Regions from separate parts of the Kitasatospora sp. NPDC048365 genome, predicted to be linked through region 1. Evidence: predicted binding sites of a transcription regulator. Region 1 holds the regulator's gene; the other holds the start of a gene.
The links. Region 1 encodes HrcA, which represses chaperone genes, less so after heat shock. Its sites were predicted from a motif close to TTNGCACTCNGNNNNNCNGAGTGCNAA; they were not measured.
Positions count from the first base shown of each region.

Region 1 (6,744 bases):
CTGGCGCAGCCCTGGGTGGACCGGTGGAACGCGCTGGCCGCCGGCCTGCCGGCGCCCGACTTCCCGCCGTGGCCGGCCCGCTCCACGGTCGCCCCGGACGCGGGCCCGTGCCCGCACCTGCCACCGGCCCGGCCCGGGCCGGCGTGAGGGGCTAGTCCGTCAGGCCCGGGGCGCCCCAGACGGGGAACCAGCGGGAGAGGTCCTGTTCGACCCGGAGGTCGTTGGTGAGCAGGCCCTTGGCCTGGAGCTCGACCGGGCTGTTGCGCTTCTCGCCGCCGCCCGGCATCGGGGCGAACGGGTAGAAGGTGCCGCGCTTGTAGAGGTAGACCAGGCCGAGGGACTGCCCCGCGGGGTTGCGGAACGCGACGATCGAGCAGAGCAGCTGCGGTCCGAAGCCGTTCGCCTCCAGCTCGCTGTTGACCGCGTGCAGGTCGTTGACCAGGTCGGCGATCTCCTCGGGGGTGTGGCGGGCGAGCAGCCAGGTGTAGCCGTAGGAGTCCTGGGAGACCTCGACCGGGACGCCGCCGCGCGCGGTGTCGGCGTCCAGGAGCTCGCGGACCTGCGTCTGGACGTCGGCGAACGCCCCGCCCTCGACGGCGGCGAAGCACACCGACCCGAGACCGGTCGGCCGGAAGCCGGACGCGGCCTCCAGGGTGAGCGCGGCGGAGGGGACGGCGAACAGCTGGTCCAGGTCGGGCTTGACCGGCTTGGAGCGGCCGAACAGGGCGTCCAGGAATCCCATCTCAGGTCCTCTCGGGTCCGCGAGGACCGATCCTCGCGGATCGGGGCTCGGTGGCCGGGCCGGCCGGGTTCAGGTCGGCTTCAGTGGCCGAGTTCGGTGGAGATCTTCTCCAGCTGCTCCAGCCGCCGCTCCAGCGTCGGGTGGGTGGAGAACAGCTGGCCGGCGGCCTCGCGGGCGCTCAGCGCGGGGGCGAAGTAGAAGGCGTTGTACGGCTGGGCCTGGCGCAGGTCCTTGGTGGGGATGGCGGCGATCTGCCCGCTGACCTTGGTCAGGGCGGAGGCCAGCGCGCTGGGCCGGCCGGTCAGCTGGGCGGCGGCCCGGTCGGCGGCGAGTTCCCGGTAGCGGGAGAGCAGCCGGGTGAGCAGGAAGCTGATCGCGTACACCACCATGGCCACCAGCGGGACGATCAGTGCCGCGATTGCGGCGTTGGAGTCGTTGCTGTTCCGGTTGGAGCCGACGAATCCGCCGTACAGGGCCATCCGGGTGATCGCCCCGGCCAGCACGCCCAGGAATCCGGCCACCGTCATCACCGCGACGTCCCGGTGGGCGACGTGCGAGAGCTCGTGGGCGAGGACGCCCTCCAGCTCCTCCGGTTCGAGCCGGCGCAGCAGGCCGGTGGTGACGCAGACCACGGACTTCTCGGGTTTGCGGCCGGTGGCGAAGGCGTTCGGCATGTCGTTGTCGGCGACCGCCACCCGGGGTTTGGGCATGTCGGCCAGGGCGCAGAGCCGGTCGACGGCGCCGTGCAGCTGCGGGTACTGCTCGGGCGTCACCTCGTGGGCGCCCATCGCCCGTTCGGTGATCTTGTCGCTGAACCAGAACTGGGCGACGAACAGGCCGCCCGAGATCAGGACGATCAGCGGCCACGCGCCGCGCAGCAGCACGATCAGCAGCCCGGTGAAACCCACGTACACCAGGCCGATCAGGAACATCGTGGTGACCATCCGCCCGGTCAGGCCGCGGTCGGGCGCGAACCGGGAGTGCTGTGACGTCGACATCGCCGCTTCCTCCTCAGGTGCCTTCTGACTTCGATGCTGCCACTCGGACGAGGATCACGTGGCCGGGCCGTTCCTGCCGTCGGACCCGGGCCTTACACTGGCTGGTACGGTCCTGGCACTCTGCCTTCCGGAGTGCCAGACGGGGGACGGCTACCAGGTCAACGGACGAAGACGGAGGTGCGTGCCATGCCCGAGGACGGCAAGCCCGAGGCTCGGCGGTTCGACGCCCGCCCGTCTGTCCGCCCGCTCGACGAGCGGCGGCTCGCGGTGCTGCGCGCGATCGTCCAGGACTACGTGGGCACCGAGGAGCCGGTCGGCTCCAAGGCCCTGGTCGAGCGGCACAACCTGGGCGTCTCCCCGGCCACCGTGCGCAACGACATGGCCGCGCTGGAGGAGGACGGGTACATCCAGCAGCCGCACACCAGCGCGGGCCGGATCCCCACCGACAAGGGCTACCGGCTGTTCGTCGACCGGCTCGCCGAGGTCAAGCCGATGTCCGCGCCCGAGCGGCGCGCCATCCGGCACTTCCTGGAGGGCGCCGTCGACCTGGACGACGTGGTCGCCCGCACGGTGCGGCTGCTCGCCCAGCTGACCCGGCAGGTCGCCGTCGTCCAGTACCCCTCGCTGACCCGCTCCACGGTGCGGCACATCGAGTTGGTCGCCATCACCCCGACCAAGCTGATGCTGGTGCTGATCACCAACACCGGCCGGGTCGAGCAGCGGCTGGTCGACTGTCCCGGCACGGTGGGCGAGACCCTGCTCGGCGACCTGCGCGCCAAGCTCAACGGCATGGCCGGCGGCTGTCCGCTGCCCGAGGTCCCGGTGATCCTGGAGGATCTGCCGTCCGGCTTCGAGCAGGTCGAACGGCCGATCGTCAGCGCCGTGCTCGCCACCCTCTTCGAGACCCTCGCCGAGCAGAACGAGGAGCGGATCATGCTGGCGGGTACCGCCAACCTGACCCGCTTCGGCCACGACTTCCCGCTCACCGTCCAGCCCGTGCTGGAGGCGCTCGAGGAGCAGGTCGTCCTGCTCCGCCTCCTGGGTGAGACGGCGGAGTCCGGGATGACGGTCCGGATCGGCCACGAGATCGCGTACGAGGGGCTCAATTCCACCTCGATGGTCTCGGTCGGTTACGGTTCGGGCGACCAGAGCGTGGCAAAGCTCGGGGTGATCGGTCCGACCCGGATGGATTACCCGGGCACAATGGGGGCGGTGCGAGCGGTGGCACGGTACGTGGGTCAGATCCTGGCCGAGTCGTAGCAGGGATGCCGGTCAGAGCCGGCGCAGTCGATCGCAAGCACTTCTAGAGGCGGAACAAACCGGAGCATTTGGTGGCCACGGACTACTACGCGGTACTCGGCGTCCGACGCGACGCGGGGCAGGACGAGATCAAGAAGGCGTTCCGACGCCTCGCACGCGAACTGCACCCGGACGTCAACCCCGACCCGAAGACGCAGGAGCGGTTCAAGGAGATCAACGCCGCCTACGAGGTGCTCTCCGATCCGCAGAAGCGCCAGGTCTACGACCTCGGCGGCGACCCGCTGTCGCCCAACGGCGGCGGCGCGGGCGGGTTCGGCGCGGGCGCGGCGGGCTTCGGCTTCTCCGACATCATGGACGCCTTCTTCGGCGCCGCCTCCGGCCAGCGCGGTCCGCGCTCCCGGACGCGCCGCGGCCAGGACGCCATGATCCGCCTGGAGATCACCCTGGAGGAGGCCGCCTTCGGCACCACCAAGGAACTCCAGGTCGACACCGCCGTCACCTGCACCACCTGCAACGGCGAGGGCGCCGCCCCCGGCACCTCCGCGCAGACCTGTGACATGTGTCGCGGCAAGGGCGAGGTCTCCCAGGTCACCCGGTCCTTCCTGGGCCAGGTCATGACCTCCCGCCCCTGCCCGCAGTGCCAGGGCTTCGGCACCGTGGTGCCCACCCCGTGCCCCGAGTGCGCCGGCGACGGCCGCGTCCGGGCCCGCCGCACGCTGACCGTGAAGATCCCCGCCGGTGTCGACAACGGCACCCGGATCCAGCTGGCCGGCGAGGGCGAGGTCGGCCCCGGCGGCGGCCCCGCCGGTGACCTCTACGTCGAGATCGCCGAGACCGCCCACCAGGTGTTCCAGCGGCGCGGGGACGACCTGCACTGCACGGTGACCATCCCGATGACCGCCGCCGCGCTCGGCACCCAGGTGCCGCTGCAGACCCTCGACGGGCTGGAGGAGGTCGACATCCGGCCCGGCACCCAGAGCGGCCAGTCGATCCCGCTGCACGGTCGCGGCATCACGCACCTGCGCGGGGGCGGCCGGGGCGACCTGATAGTGCATGTCGAGGTGCAGACGCCGACCAAGCTCGACCCGGAGCAGGAGGAGCTGCTGCGGCGGCTCTCCATGCTGCGCGGGGAGGAGCGTCCGTCGGGCCAGTTCGCGCCGGGCCAGCAGGGGCTGTTCTCCCGCCTGAAGGACGCCTTCAACGGCCGGTAGGAGCTCGTTCCAGGGGCTCGGGGAACTGTGAGGTCGGCCTCGCAGTTCCCCGAGCCCTGTTGTCGTTACGCATCGAGAGAGGTACTTCGTCATGACTGCGCCGGTGTTCGTCGTCGAGACCGCCCTGCTGGCCGGGGTCGCGCCGGGGGCGACGGTGCGTCTGGAGGGGGCGGAGGGGCGGCACGCCGTTGCGGTGAAGCGGCTGGAGGCCGGTGAGGCGGTGACGCTGGCGGACGGGCTGGGGCTCGGCGTGTTCGGGACGGTCGCCGCCGTGCACGGCAAGGACGCGCTGGACGTCGCCGTGGCGGAGGTCCGCGAGGAGCCGGAGCCGAGCCCGCGGATCGTCGTGGTGCAGGCCCTGCCGAAGGGCGACCGCGGTGAGCTGGCCGTCGAGACGATGACCGAGGTCGGCGTGGACGTGGTGATCCCGTGGTCGGCGTCCCGGTGCATCACCCAGTGGAAGGGCGACCGGGGCGCCAAGGCGCTGGCCAAGTGGCGGGCGACCGCGCGGGAGGCGGGCAAGCAGTCGCGGCGGCTGCGCTTCCCCGAGGTGCGCGAGGCGATGACGACCCGTCAGCTGGTCCCGTTGCTGGAGCAGGCGGCGCTGGCCGCGGTGCTGCACGAGGAGGGCGCGGCACCGCTGGCCGCGGCGGAGCTGCCGGTCGGCGGGGACATCGTGCTGGTCGTCGGCCCGGAGGGCGGGGTCGCCCCGGAGGAGCTGGCGGCCTTCGCCGAGGCGGGTGCGCAGCCGTACCGGCTCGGGCCGTCGGTGCTGCGGACGTCCACGGCGGGTGTCGCGGCGGGCGCCCTGCTGCTGGGCCGCACCGGCCGCTGGGCGTAGCGCGCCGTTCCGGAACGCCGGAATTCGTGGCCGGACCGTCCCCGGCTGCCTATGGTGGCGGATGTGACAGATTCTCAGCGCGGCTACCTGCGCCATCCCCATGTGCACGGTGACCTGGTCACCTTCGTTGCCGAGGACGATGTCTGGCTGGCCCCGGTGGCGGGTGGGCGGGCCTGGCGGCTGACGGCGGACCAGGTGCCGGTGGCGCACCCGAGGTTCTCGCCGGACGGTCGGCACATCGCCTTCACCTCGATGCGGGACGGCGCGCCGGAGGTGCACGTCGCGCCGGTGGACGGCGGCCCGTCCCGGCGCCTGACGTTCTGGGGCAGCCCGTTCACGGCGGTGCGCGGCTGGACGGCGGACGGCCGGCCGGTGGCGACGACCACCGGCGGGCAGGCGACGATCCGCCGCACCTGGGCGTTCGCCGTGCCGCTGGACGGCGGCCCCGCCGAGCGGCTGCCGTACGGCCCGGTGAGCGGGCTGGCGCAGGAGCCGGGCGGGGAGCGGACGCTGCTGGTGTCGGCGTTCGGCCGGGAGCCCGCGATGTGGAAGCGCTACCGCGGCGGGCAGACGGGCAAGCTGTGGATCGGTACGACGGAGTTCGCCCGGCTGCACGCGGACCTGGACGGGCACCTGGAGTCGCCGCTGTGGGTGGGCGAGCGGGTGGCGTTCCTGTCGGACCACGAGGGCGTCGGGCAGCTGTACTCCAGCCTTCCCGACGGCGGTGACCTGCGCCGGCACACGGACGGCGGGTTCTACGCCCGCGGCGCGTCCACCGACGGCACCCGGGTGGTCTGGTACAGCGCCGGTGACGTCTGGCTGCTGGACGACCTGCGGGGCGCCGAACCGCGCCGGCTGGAGCTCACCCCGGCGGGGCCCCGGACGCTGCGCCAGCCGCGGCCGGTGTCGGCGGGCGGCCGGATCGACTCGGTCGCCCCGGACCGGACCGGCCGGGCCAGCGCCGTGGTGGTGCGCGGCACCGTGCACTGGCTGACCCACCGGGAGGGCCCGTCCCGGGTGCTGGACGAGACGGCCGGGGTGCGGGCCCGGCAGGTGCGGGTGGTGCCCGGCGAGGACGGCGGGCAGGGCGCGGTGTGGGTGACCGACGCCGAGGGTGACGACGCGATCGAGTACGCGCCCGCCGTACTGGGGGCCGAGCGGCGGCGGCTGGCCGCCGGGCGGCTCGGCCGGGTCCGGGCCCTGGAGGTCTCCCCGGACGGCAGGCTGCTGGCGGTCGCCGCGCACGACGGCCGGGTGCTGCTGGTCGCGCTGAGCGACGGCGCGGTGCACGAGCTGGCCCGCAGCGGCGACGGCGAGGTGAGCGGGCTGGTGTTCAGCCCGGACTCGGCGTGGCTGGCCTGGTCGCAGCCGGTGCTCGGCCCGTGGGCGCTGCGCCAGATCATGCTGGCCGACCTGACCTCACGGACCGTCAGCGAGGCGACCCCGCAGCGCTTCCACGACTACTCGCCGGCCTTCACCGCGGACGGGAAGCACCTGGCGTTCCTGTCGGTGCGCAACTTCGACCCGGTGTACGACGCGCACGTCTTCGACCTGTCCTTCCCGGCGGGCACCCGGCCGTACCTGATCACGCTGGCGGCCGACACCCCGTCGCCGTTCGGCCCGCAGCGGGCCGGGCTCGGCCTCGGCGGGGACGAGGACGAGCCGAAGGACGAGAAGAAGGACGAGGCCTCC
Region 1 is NZ_JBICYJ010000015.1:115,474-122,217, reverse strand. It holds gene ACGFX4_RS17675 (hypothetical protein) at 1-147, shown strand, start outside; gene ACGFX4_RS17670 (hypothetical protein) at 152-742, opposite strand; gene htpX (zinc metalloprotease HtpX) at 823-1,740, opposite strand; gene hrcA (heat-inducible transcriptional repressor HrcA) at 1,927-3,000, shown strand; gene dnaJ (molecular chaperone DnaJ) at 3,072-4,211, shown strand; gene ACGFX4_RS17650 (16S rRNA (uracil(1498)-N(3))-methyltransferase) at 4,303-5,052, shown strand; gene ACGFX4_RS17645 (PDZ domain-containing protein) at 5,116-6,744, shown strand, end outside.

Region 2 (6,744 bases), on a different contig from region 1:
CGGGCGGCCTCGGCCGCCAGCACCTCGCGGCCGCCGGCGGTGAGCGCGTACGTGCGCCGGGCCCGCCCGTCCACCACGTCCTCGCTCTCCACCTCGATCACCTCCTGCTGCAGCAGCCGGTCGAGCGCCCCGTAGAGCGTGCCGGTCCGGAGCTTCACCCGGCCGCCGGAGATCGCGGCGACCTCCTGGATCAGCGCGTAGCCGTGTCGTGGCCGGTCCGCGAGCGCGGTCAGCAGCAGCAGCGTGGGCTCCTGCATCGAACGATCAGTCATGTCGCCTATATATACCGGCCACCGACATATGACGCCAGGGGGCACACCAGAATGTTCGACATGACTTCTGCGCTGCCGGACCGTTGGAACGAGCTGCTGCTGCGCTGCGGCGCCACCGTCGACCCCGCCCCCTACGCCCGTGACCTGCTGGAACGCTGGTCCGAGCCGCAGCGCCGCTACCACACCACCGAGCACCTGCGGGCCGTCCTGGACCATGTGGACGCGCTCGCCGGGCACGCCGACGACCCGGACGCCGTCCGGCTCGCCGCCTGGTTCCACGACGCCGTCTACAAGCCGGACCGCTCCGAGAACGAGGAGCGCAGCGCCCAGCTCGCCGTCCGCGCGCTGCGCGAGGCCAGGCTCCCCGAGGCCCTGGTCGAGGAGGTCGCCCGGCTGGTCCGACTCACCGTCAATCACCACCCCGAGCCCGGCGACCGCAACGGCGAGGTGCTCTGCGACGCCGACCTGGCCGTCCTCGGCGGCCCGCCGGAGGGCTACGCGGCGTACGCGGCCGCCGTGCGCGCCGAGTACGCGTTCGTCCCCGAGGACGCCTTCCGCACCGGCCGGGCGGCGATCCTGCGCCAGCTCCTCGACCTGCCCGCGCTCTACCGCACCCCCGCCGCCCGGGACCGCTTCGACGCCCCCGCCCGGGCCAACCTGGCCGCCGAACTCACCGCCCTGGAGAGCTAGCCTTCCGCCGCCGCAGCCCGGCGGCGGTCAGCCGGGCCACCAGCTCCTTGCTGCCCACCGGCTCGGCGCCCAGCGCCACCGCCTTCGCGTACCACGCCGCCGGGATGTCGTAGTGGTCCCGCTCGAAGCCCTTCGCGGGCGCGCCCAGACGCTCCGCGAAGGCGTGCAGCTCCTCGTACGACACGTCGCTCACCAGGTGCGACCACCACTTGCCGTGCCCGGGCCAGTTCGGCGGGTCGATCAGGATCACGCCAGCTCCCCGACCGGCGCCACCACCACGCCGCGCTTGCCGCACACCCAGTGCGGGTCGGGCCCCAGCTCCGGCTCCACGCTCAGCGCGTGCGGGTCGTCCTCCTCCGCCGCGCAGGCCGCGCACAGCGGCCACCGCCCGTACTGCTCCAGCAGCGCGTCCTGGACGTCCTGCGCCACCAGCCCGAGCACGTACTCGGTGCCCTCCGGCCACTGCTCCACCCACCACCGCCGGTGCGTCACGGCGTCCTCGACCAGCGACACCACGGCCGCGTCCGCCACGTCCCGGGCGGTCAGGTCGGCAAGGATCAGCGCCCGGGCGCTGTGCAGGGCGGTTTCGATCTCGGTACTGGCCATCCCCCCATTCTCGCGCAGCTCACTTGGCCGCCGGGAACCCCTCGGTGCTCAGCTCGATCCCGAACGGCTCCGGCAACTCCACCGGCTGCCCGAACGGGGTACGGACACCCCGCTGGTACCTGCCCTGGTCCGGGTCGGAGAACACGGTCACGGTCGGCCCGTCCTCGTCGAAACGGTCGACCAGCAGGAAGAGCGGAACCGGCGCGTGACCGTACGCCCAGAGCTTCTTGGTGCGGTCGAGCCGGGCGGTGCGCTTCGAGGTGATCTCCACCGCCATCAGCAGCCCGGCCGCGTCGATGGACGCCTCCCGGGCAACCAGGCGAGCGTCGTCCACCACCACCAGGTCCGGCACGTACAGCTTCTCCAGCGGGACGATCTCCGTGCCCAGGGTCTGGTAGACACCCACCTCTGGCGGAAGGCACTCGAGCAGCGCCCGGTGCACCTTCCCGGCGATCACGTTGTGGCCCACGTTGGGCGGCGGCACCAAGCGGATCTCCCCCTCGTCGATCTCCGCGCGCCATCCCTCGGGGACGTCCAGCTCCAGCCAGGTGTTCAGCAGGTAGTCCCACTGACGCCCCGGCTCGACCGACATCGCAGTCACCGGCGGCCTCCCTTCCTCAGCCCGACGCTCCTGGCCGTCACTGTACGGACCTCCGGAGGCCCCGAAACCGCTCATGCGGCCAGCGTCCCACGGTCGGGTGAGCGGGGCGAGAACGCCGCGAGGGCGGCCCCCGTCGAAACGGGGACCGCCCTCGTGGACGATCAGAACTCGCCGATCCCGGAGGATCAGAAGTCCATGTCACCGCCCGGCATGCCGCCGCCGGCGGCCGCGGAGGCCTTCTCCGGCTTGTCGGCGATGACGGCCTCGGTGGTGAGGAACAGGGCCGCGATGGAGGCGGCGTTCTGCAGCGCGGAGCGGGTGACCTTCGCCGGGTCGATGATGCCCTGGGCGATCAGGTCGACGTACTCGTTGGTCGCGGCGTTCAGGCCGTGGCCGGCGGGGAGGTTGCGCACCTTCTCCACCACGACGCCGCCCTCGAGACCGGCGTTGGTCGCGATCTGCTTGATCGGGGCCTCGAGCGCCACGCGGACGATGTTGGCACCGGTGGCCTCGTCGCCGTCCAGCTCCAGCTTGTCGAACGCGACACCGGCCTGCAGCAGGGCGACGCCACCACCGGCGACGATGCCCTCCTCGACGGCGGCCTTGGCGTTGCGGACGGCGTCCTCGATGCGGTGCTTGCGCTCCTTGAGCTCCACCTCGGTGGCCGCGCCGGCCTTGATGACGGCCACGCCGCCGGCCAGCTTGGCGAGGCGCTCCTGGAGCTTCTCGCGGTCGTAGTCCGAGTCGCTGTTCTCGATCTCGGCGCGGATCTGGTTGACCCGGCCGGCGACCTGCTCGCTGTCGCCGCCACCGTCGACGATGGTGGTCTCGTCCTTGGTGATGACCACCTTGCGGGCGGTGCCCAGCAGGTCGAGGCCCGCGTTCTCGAGCTTGAGGCCGACCTCCTCGGAGATCACGGTGCCGCCGGTGAGGATGGCGATGTCGCCGAGCATGGCCTTGCGGCGGTCGCCGAAGCCCGGGGCCTTGACGGCGACGGACTTGAAGGTGCCGCGGATCTTGTTCACGACCAGGGTCGACAGGGCCTCGCCCTCGACGTCCTCGGCGATGATGACGAGCGGCTTGCCGCTCTGCATGACCTTCTCCAGCAGCGGGAGCAGGTCCTTGACCGAGGAGATCTTGGAGTTGGCGATCAGGATGTACGGGTCCTCGAAGGAGGACTCCATGCGCTCCAGGTCGGTCGCGAAGTACGCGGAGATGTAGCCCTTGTCGAAGCGCATGCCCTCGGTGAGCTCGAGCTCCAGACCGAAGGTGTTGCTCTCCTCGACGGTGATGACGCCTTCCTTGCCGACCTTGTCCATGGCCTCGGCGATGAGCTCGCCGATCTGGGTGTCGGCGGCGGAGATGGAGGCGGTGGAGGCGATCTGCTCCTTGGTCTCCACGTCCTTGGCCTGGGCCAGGAGCTGGTCGGAGACGGCGGCGACGGCCTTCTCGATGCCGCGCTTGAGGGCCATCGGGTTGGCGCCGGCGGCGACGTTGCGCAGGCCTTCCTTGACCAGGGCCTGGGCGAGCACGGTGGCGGTGGTGGTGCCGTCACCCGCGACGTCGTCGGTCTTCTTGGCGACCTCCTTGACGAGCTCCGCGCCGATCTTCTCGTAGGGGTCCTCGAGCTCGATCTCCTTGGCGATGGAGACACCGTCGTTGGTGATCGTGGGGGCGCCCCACTTCTTCTCCAGGACGACGTTGCGACCCTTGGGGCCGAGCGTGACCTTCACTGCGTCGGCAAGCTGGTTCATGCCACGCTCAAGGCCGCGGCGGGCTTCCTCGTCAAAGGCGATGATCTTGGCCATCAGAAGTGGTCCTCCGGGACACGGTCGACTGCTCGGACCAAGGGGTGCCCGCGACGGACGGCCCAGCGAGCGGGGGTCTCGTCCCCTACCGCTCCCGAGGCCTCACCGACCCGGTCCGCTTATCACTCTCACACTGTGAGTGCTAACGCCAATGATTAGCACTCTGGGGTGGCGAGTGCAAGCCCGTTCGGCAGATGTCCCGGGCATGCCGCAGGCCCGCACGGACGAGCCGTGCGGGCCTGCTGCGTGGTGCTGAGGGGATCAGGCCTCGGGCGAACGGACCATGTCCGCCTGCGGACCCTTCTGCCCCTGCGAGATCTCGAACTCAACCCGCTGGCCCTCTTCGAGGGTGCGGTAGCCGTCCATCTGGATCGCGCTGTAGTGGACGAACACGTCCGCACCACCGTCGACCGCGATGAAGCCGTAGCCCTTCTCGGCGTTGAACCACTTGACGGTGCCCTGAGCCATTCCGAACTCCCCTAGTGCTGTGCTGGCCCTTCACGGACCCGCACGCCGCGGGCCCAAGGTCTGAAGGCCGGCCTGGGGAACCCCCCCGGAGGCAAGCCTTGTCGCGGCTGAATGTATCCGGATAAGTGCCCTCTGCAACAGGGTCAACTTCCGGGAAATCACCGTCCCCGACAAGGGATATGACGGGATGAAAGCCGCATCCACGGCAATTCACAGGGGACATAACGGACCGATCACCGCATATCCCTCGGAGAATCCTGACGACGACCTGACAGGATCGGGGCCGCACTGTCCCAGGTCCGTCTCAGCGGCCGGACAGGCCCTGCGTACCCGACCCGCGACGGGCCGCGCAGAGTGCGGGCGTTCGCACTCTATACCTCCCGACGTGCGGGAATTCCCGCGGGCAATGCCGAGAGCCGCCGTCCGGACCGGAAATCCAGGTTCCGGCCCCGACGGCGGCTCTCAGGCGCTAATGGGCGAGTGACGGTGGCTCAGCAGCCGCCGGCCACCGCGGGGATGATCGAGACGGACGCGCCGTCCTTGATCTCGGTCGCCAGGCCCTCGGCGAAGCGCACGTCGTCGTCGTTGACGTAGACGTTGACGAAGCGGCGCAGCGCGCCGGCGTCGTCCAGGATGCGGGCGGAGATGCCGGTGTGGTTGGCCTCCAGGTCCGCGATCACGGCGGCCAGGGTGTCGCCCTCGGCGGTGACCTCGGCGGCGCCGCCGGTGTAGGTGCGCAGGATGGTCGGGATGCGGACGGTGGCGCTCATGCGGGCACTCCTTGGGTCGAGCGGGGGGCGGCGAGGGGGCAGGTCAGGCGGTGGCGAGGCCGGCGGCGCGGAAGGACTCCAGCGACGGCTTGATGACGGCGGTCATCCCGGCGTCGGAGACGGCGTCCAGGGTCTTCAGGCCGTCGCCGGTGTTGATCGCGACGGTCTCCTTCGACGGGTCCAGCTGACCCGTCTCGACCAGCTTCTTGAGCACGCCGACGGTCACGCCGCCCGCGGTCTCGGCGAAGATGCCCTCGGTGCGGGCCAGCAGCTTGATCGCCTCGACCACCTGGGCGTCGGTGACGTCCTCGACGGCGCCGCCGGTGCGGCGGGCGATGTCCAGCACGTACGGGCCGTCGGCCGGGTTGCCGATCGCCAGCGACTTGGCGATGGTGTTCGGCTTGACCGGGCGGATCACGTCGTGGCCGGCCTTGTACGCGGCGGAGACCGGGGAGCAGCCCTCGGCCTGGGCGCCGAAGATCTTGTACGGCCGGTCCTCGACCAGGCCGAGCTTGATCAGCTCCTGCAGGCCCTTGTCGATCTTGGTGAGCTGGGAGCCCGAGGCGATCGGGATGACGATCTGCTCCGGCAGCCGCCAGCCGAGCTGCTCGCAGATCTCGAACGCCAGGGTCTTGGAGCCCTCGCCGTAGTACGGGCGGAGGTTGACGTTGACGAAGCCCCAGCCCTCGCCGGCCGGGTCGCCGATCAGCTCGGAGCAGAAGCGGTTCACGTCGTCGTAGTTGCCGTCGATGCCGACCAGCTCGCCGCCGTAGACACCGGCCATCACGACCTTGCCCTGCTCCAGGTCGTGCGGGATGAACAGGCAGGACTTGAAGCCGGCCCGGGCGGCGGCCGCGCCCACCGCGCCGGCCAGGTTGCCGGTCGAGGAGCAGGAGAGGGTGGTGAAGTCGAAGGCGCGGGCGGCCTCGATCGCGCAGGCGACCACCCGGTCCTTGAAGGAGTGGGTCGGGTTGCCCGAGTCGTCCTTGATGTGCAGCTGCGCGGTGAAGCCCAGCTCGCGGCCCAGGTTGTCGGCCTTGACCAGCGGGGTCCAGCCCGGGTTCAGGTTCGGCTTCTCGGCGACGTCGGCCGGGACGGGCAGCAGCGGCGCGTACCGCCAGATGCTGGTCGGACCGGCCTCGATCCGCTTGCGGAGCTCCTCGGCCTCGTACGAGCCGTAGTCGTAGGCGATCTCCAGCGGGCCGAAACACTCCAGGCACGCGAAGCTCGGGCCGAGCGGGAAGCGGGTGCCGCACTCGCGACAGGACAGCGCGGCGGCGGGGCCGAGGTCGACGGACGTCGAGGGTGCAGGGGTAGCGGTAGCCATGATGGCGGAGGCCTCTCTCCTCATCTTCCCCATGGCGCGGGCGCGCCACAGGACGGAATTGGCACCTGGTCCCGCGGGGGCCTGCGAAAGCCGCGCGGGAGGGTTGCCGGGACTTCAACGGGCCGTTCCCTCAGTCCCTCTGGATGAGCTCTGTGAAGTTGTGGTCATGCGCTGCGGGCGACCCCGGCGTGCGAAGGTCTGA
Region 2 is NZ_JBICYJ010000012.1:69,417-76,160, reverse strand. It holds gene ACGFX4_RS14850 (PadR family transcriptional regulator) at 1-272, opposite strand, end outside; gene ACGFX4_RS14845 (HD domain-containing protein) at 333-962, shown strand; gene ACGFX4_RS14840 (DUF4031 domain-containing protein) at 943-1,212, opposite strand; gene ACGFX4_RS14835 (hypothetical protein) at 1,209-1,568, opposite strand; gene ACGFX4_RS14830 (Uma2 family endonuclease) at 1,588-2,169, opposite strand; gene groL (chaperonin GroEL) at 2,355-3,977, opposite strand; gene ACGFX4_RS14820 (cold-shock protein) at 4,239-4,445, opposite strand; gene ACGFX4_RS14815 (MoaD/ThiS family protein) at 4,937-5,215, opposite strand; gene thrC (threonine synthase) at 5,259-6,542, opposite strand; SAM riboswitch class I at 6,560-6,692, opposite strand.
Region 2: groL (chaperonin GroEL) is a predicted target of HrcA. The motif match lies at 4,097-4,123, and genes of this name have one in related genera.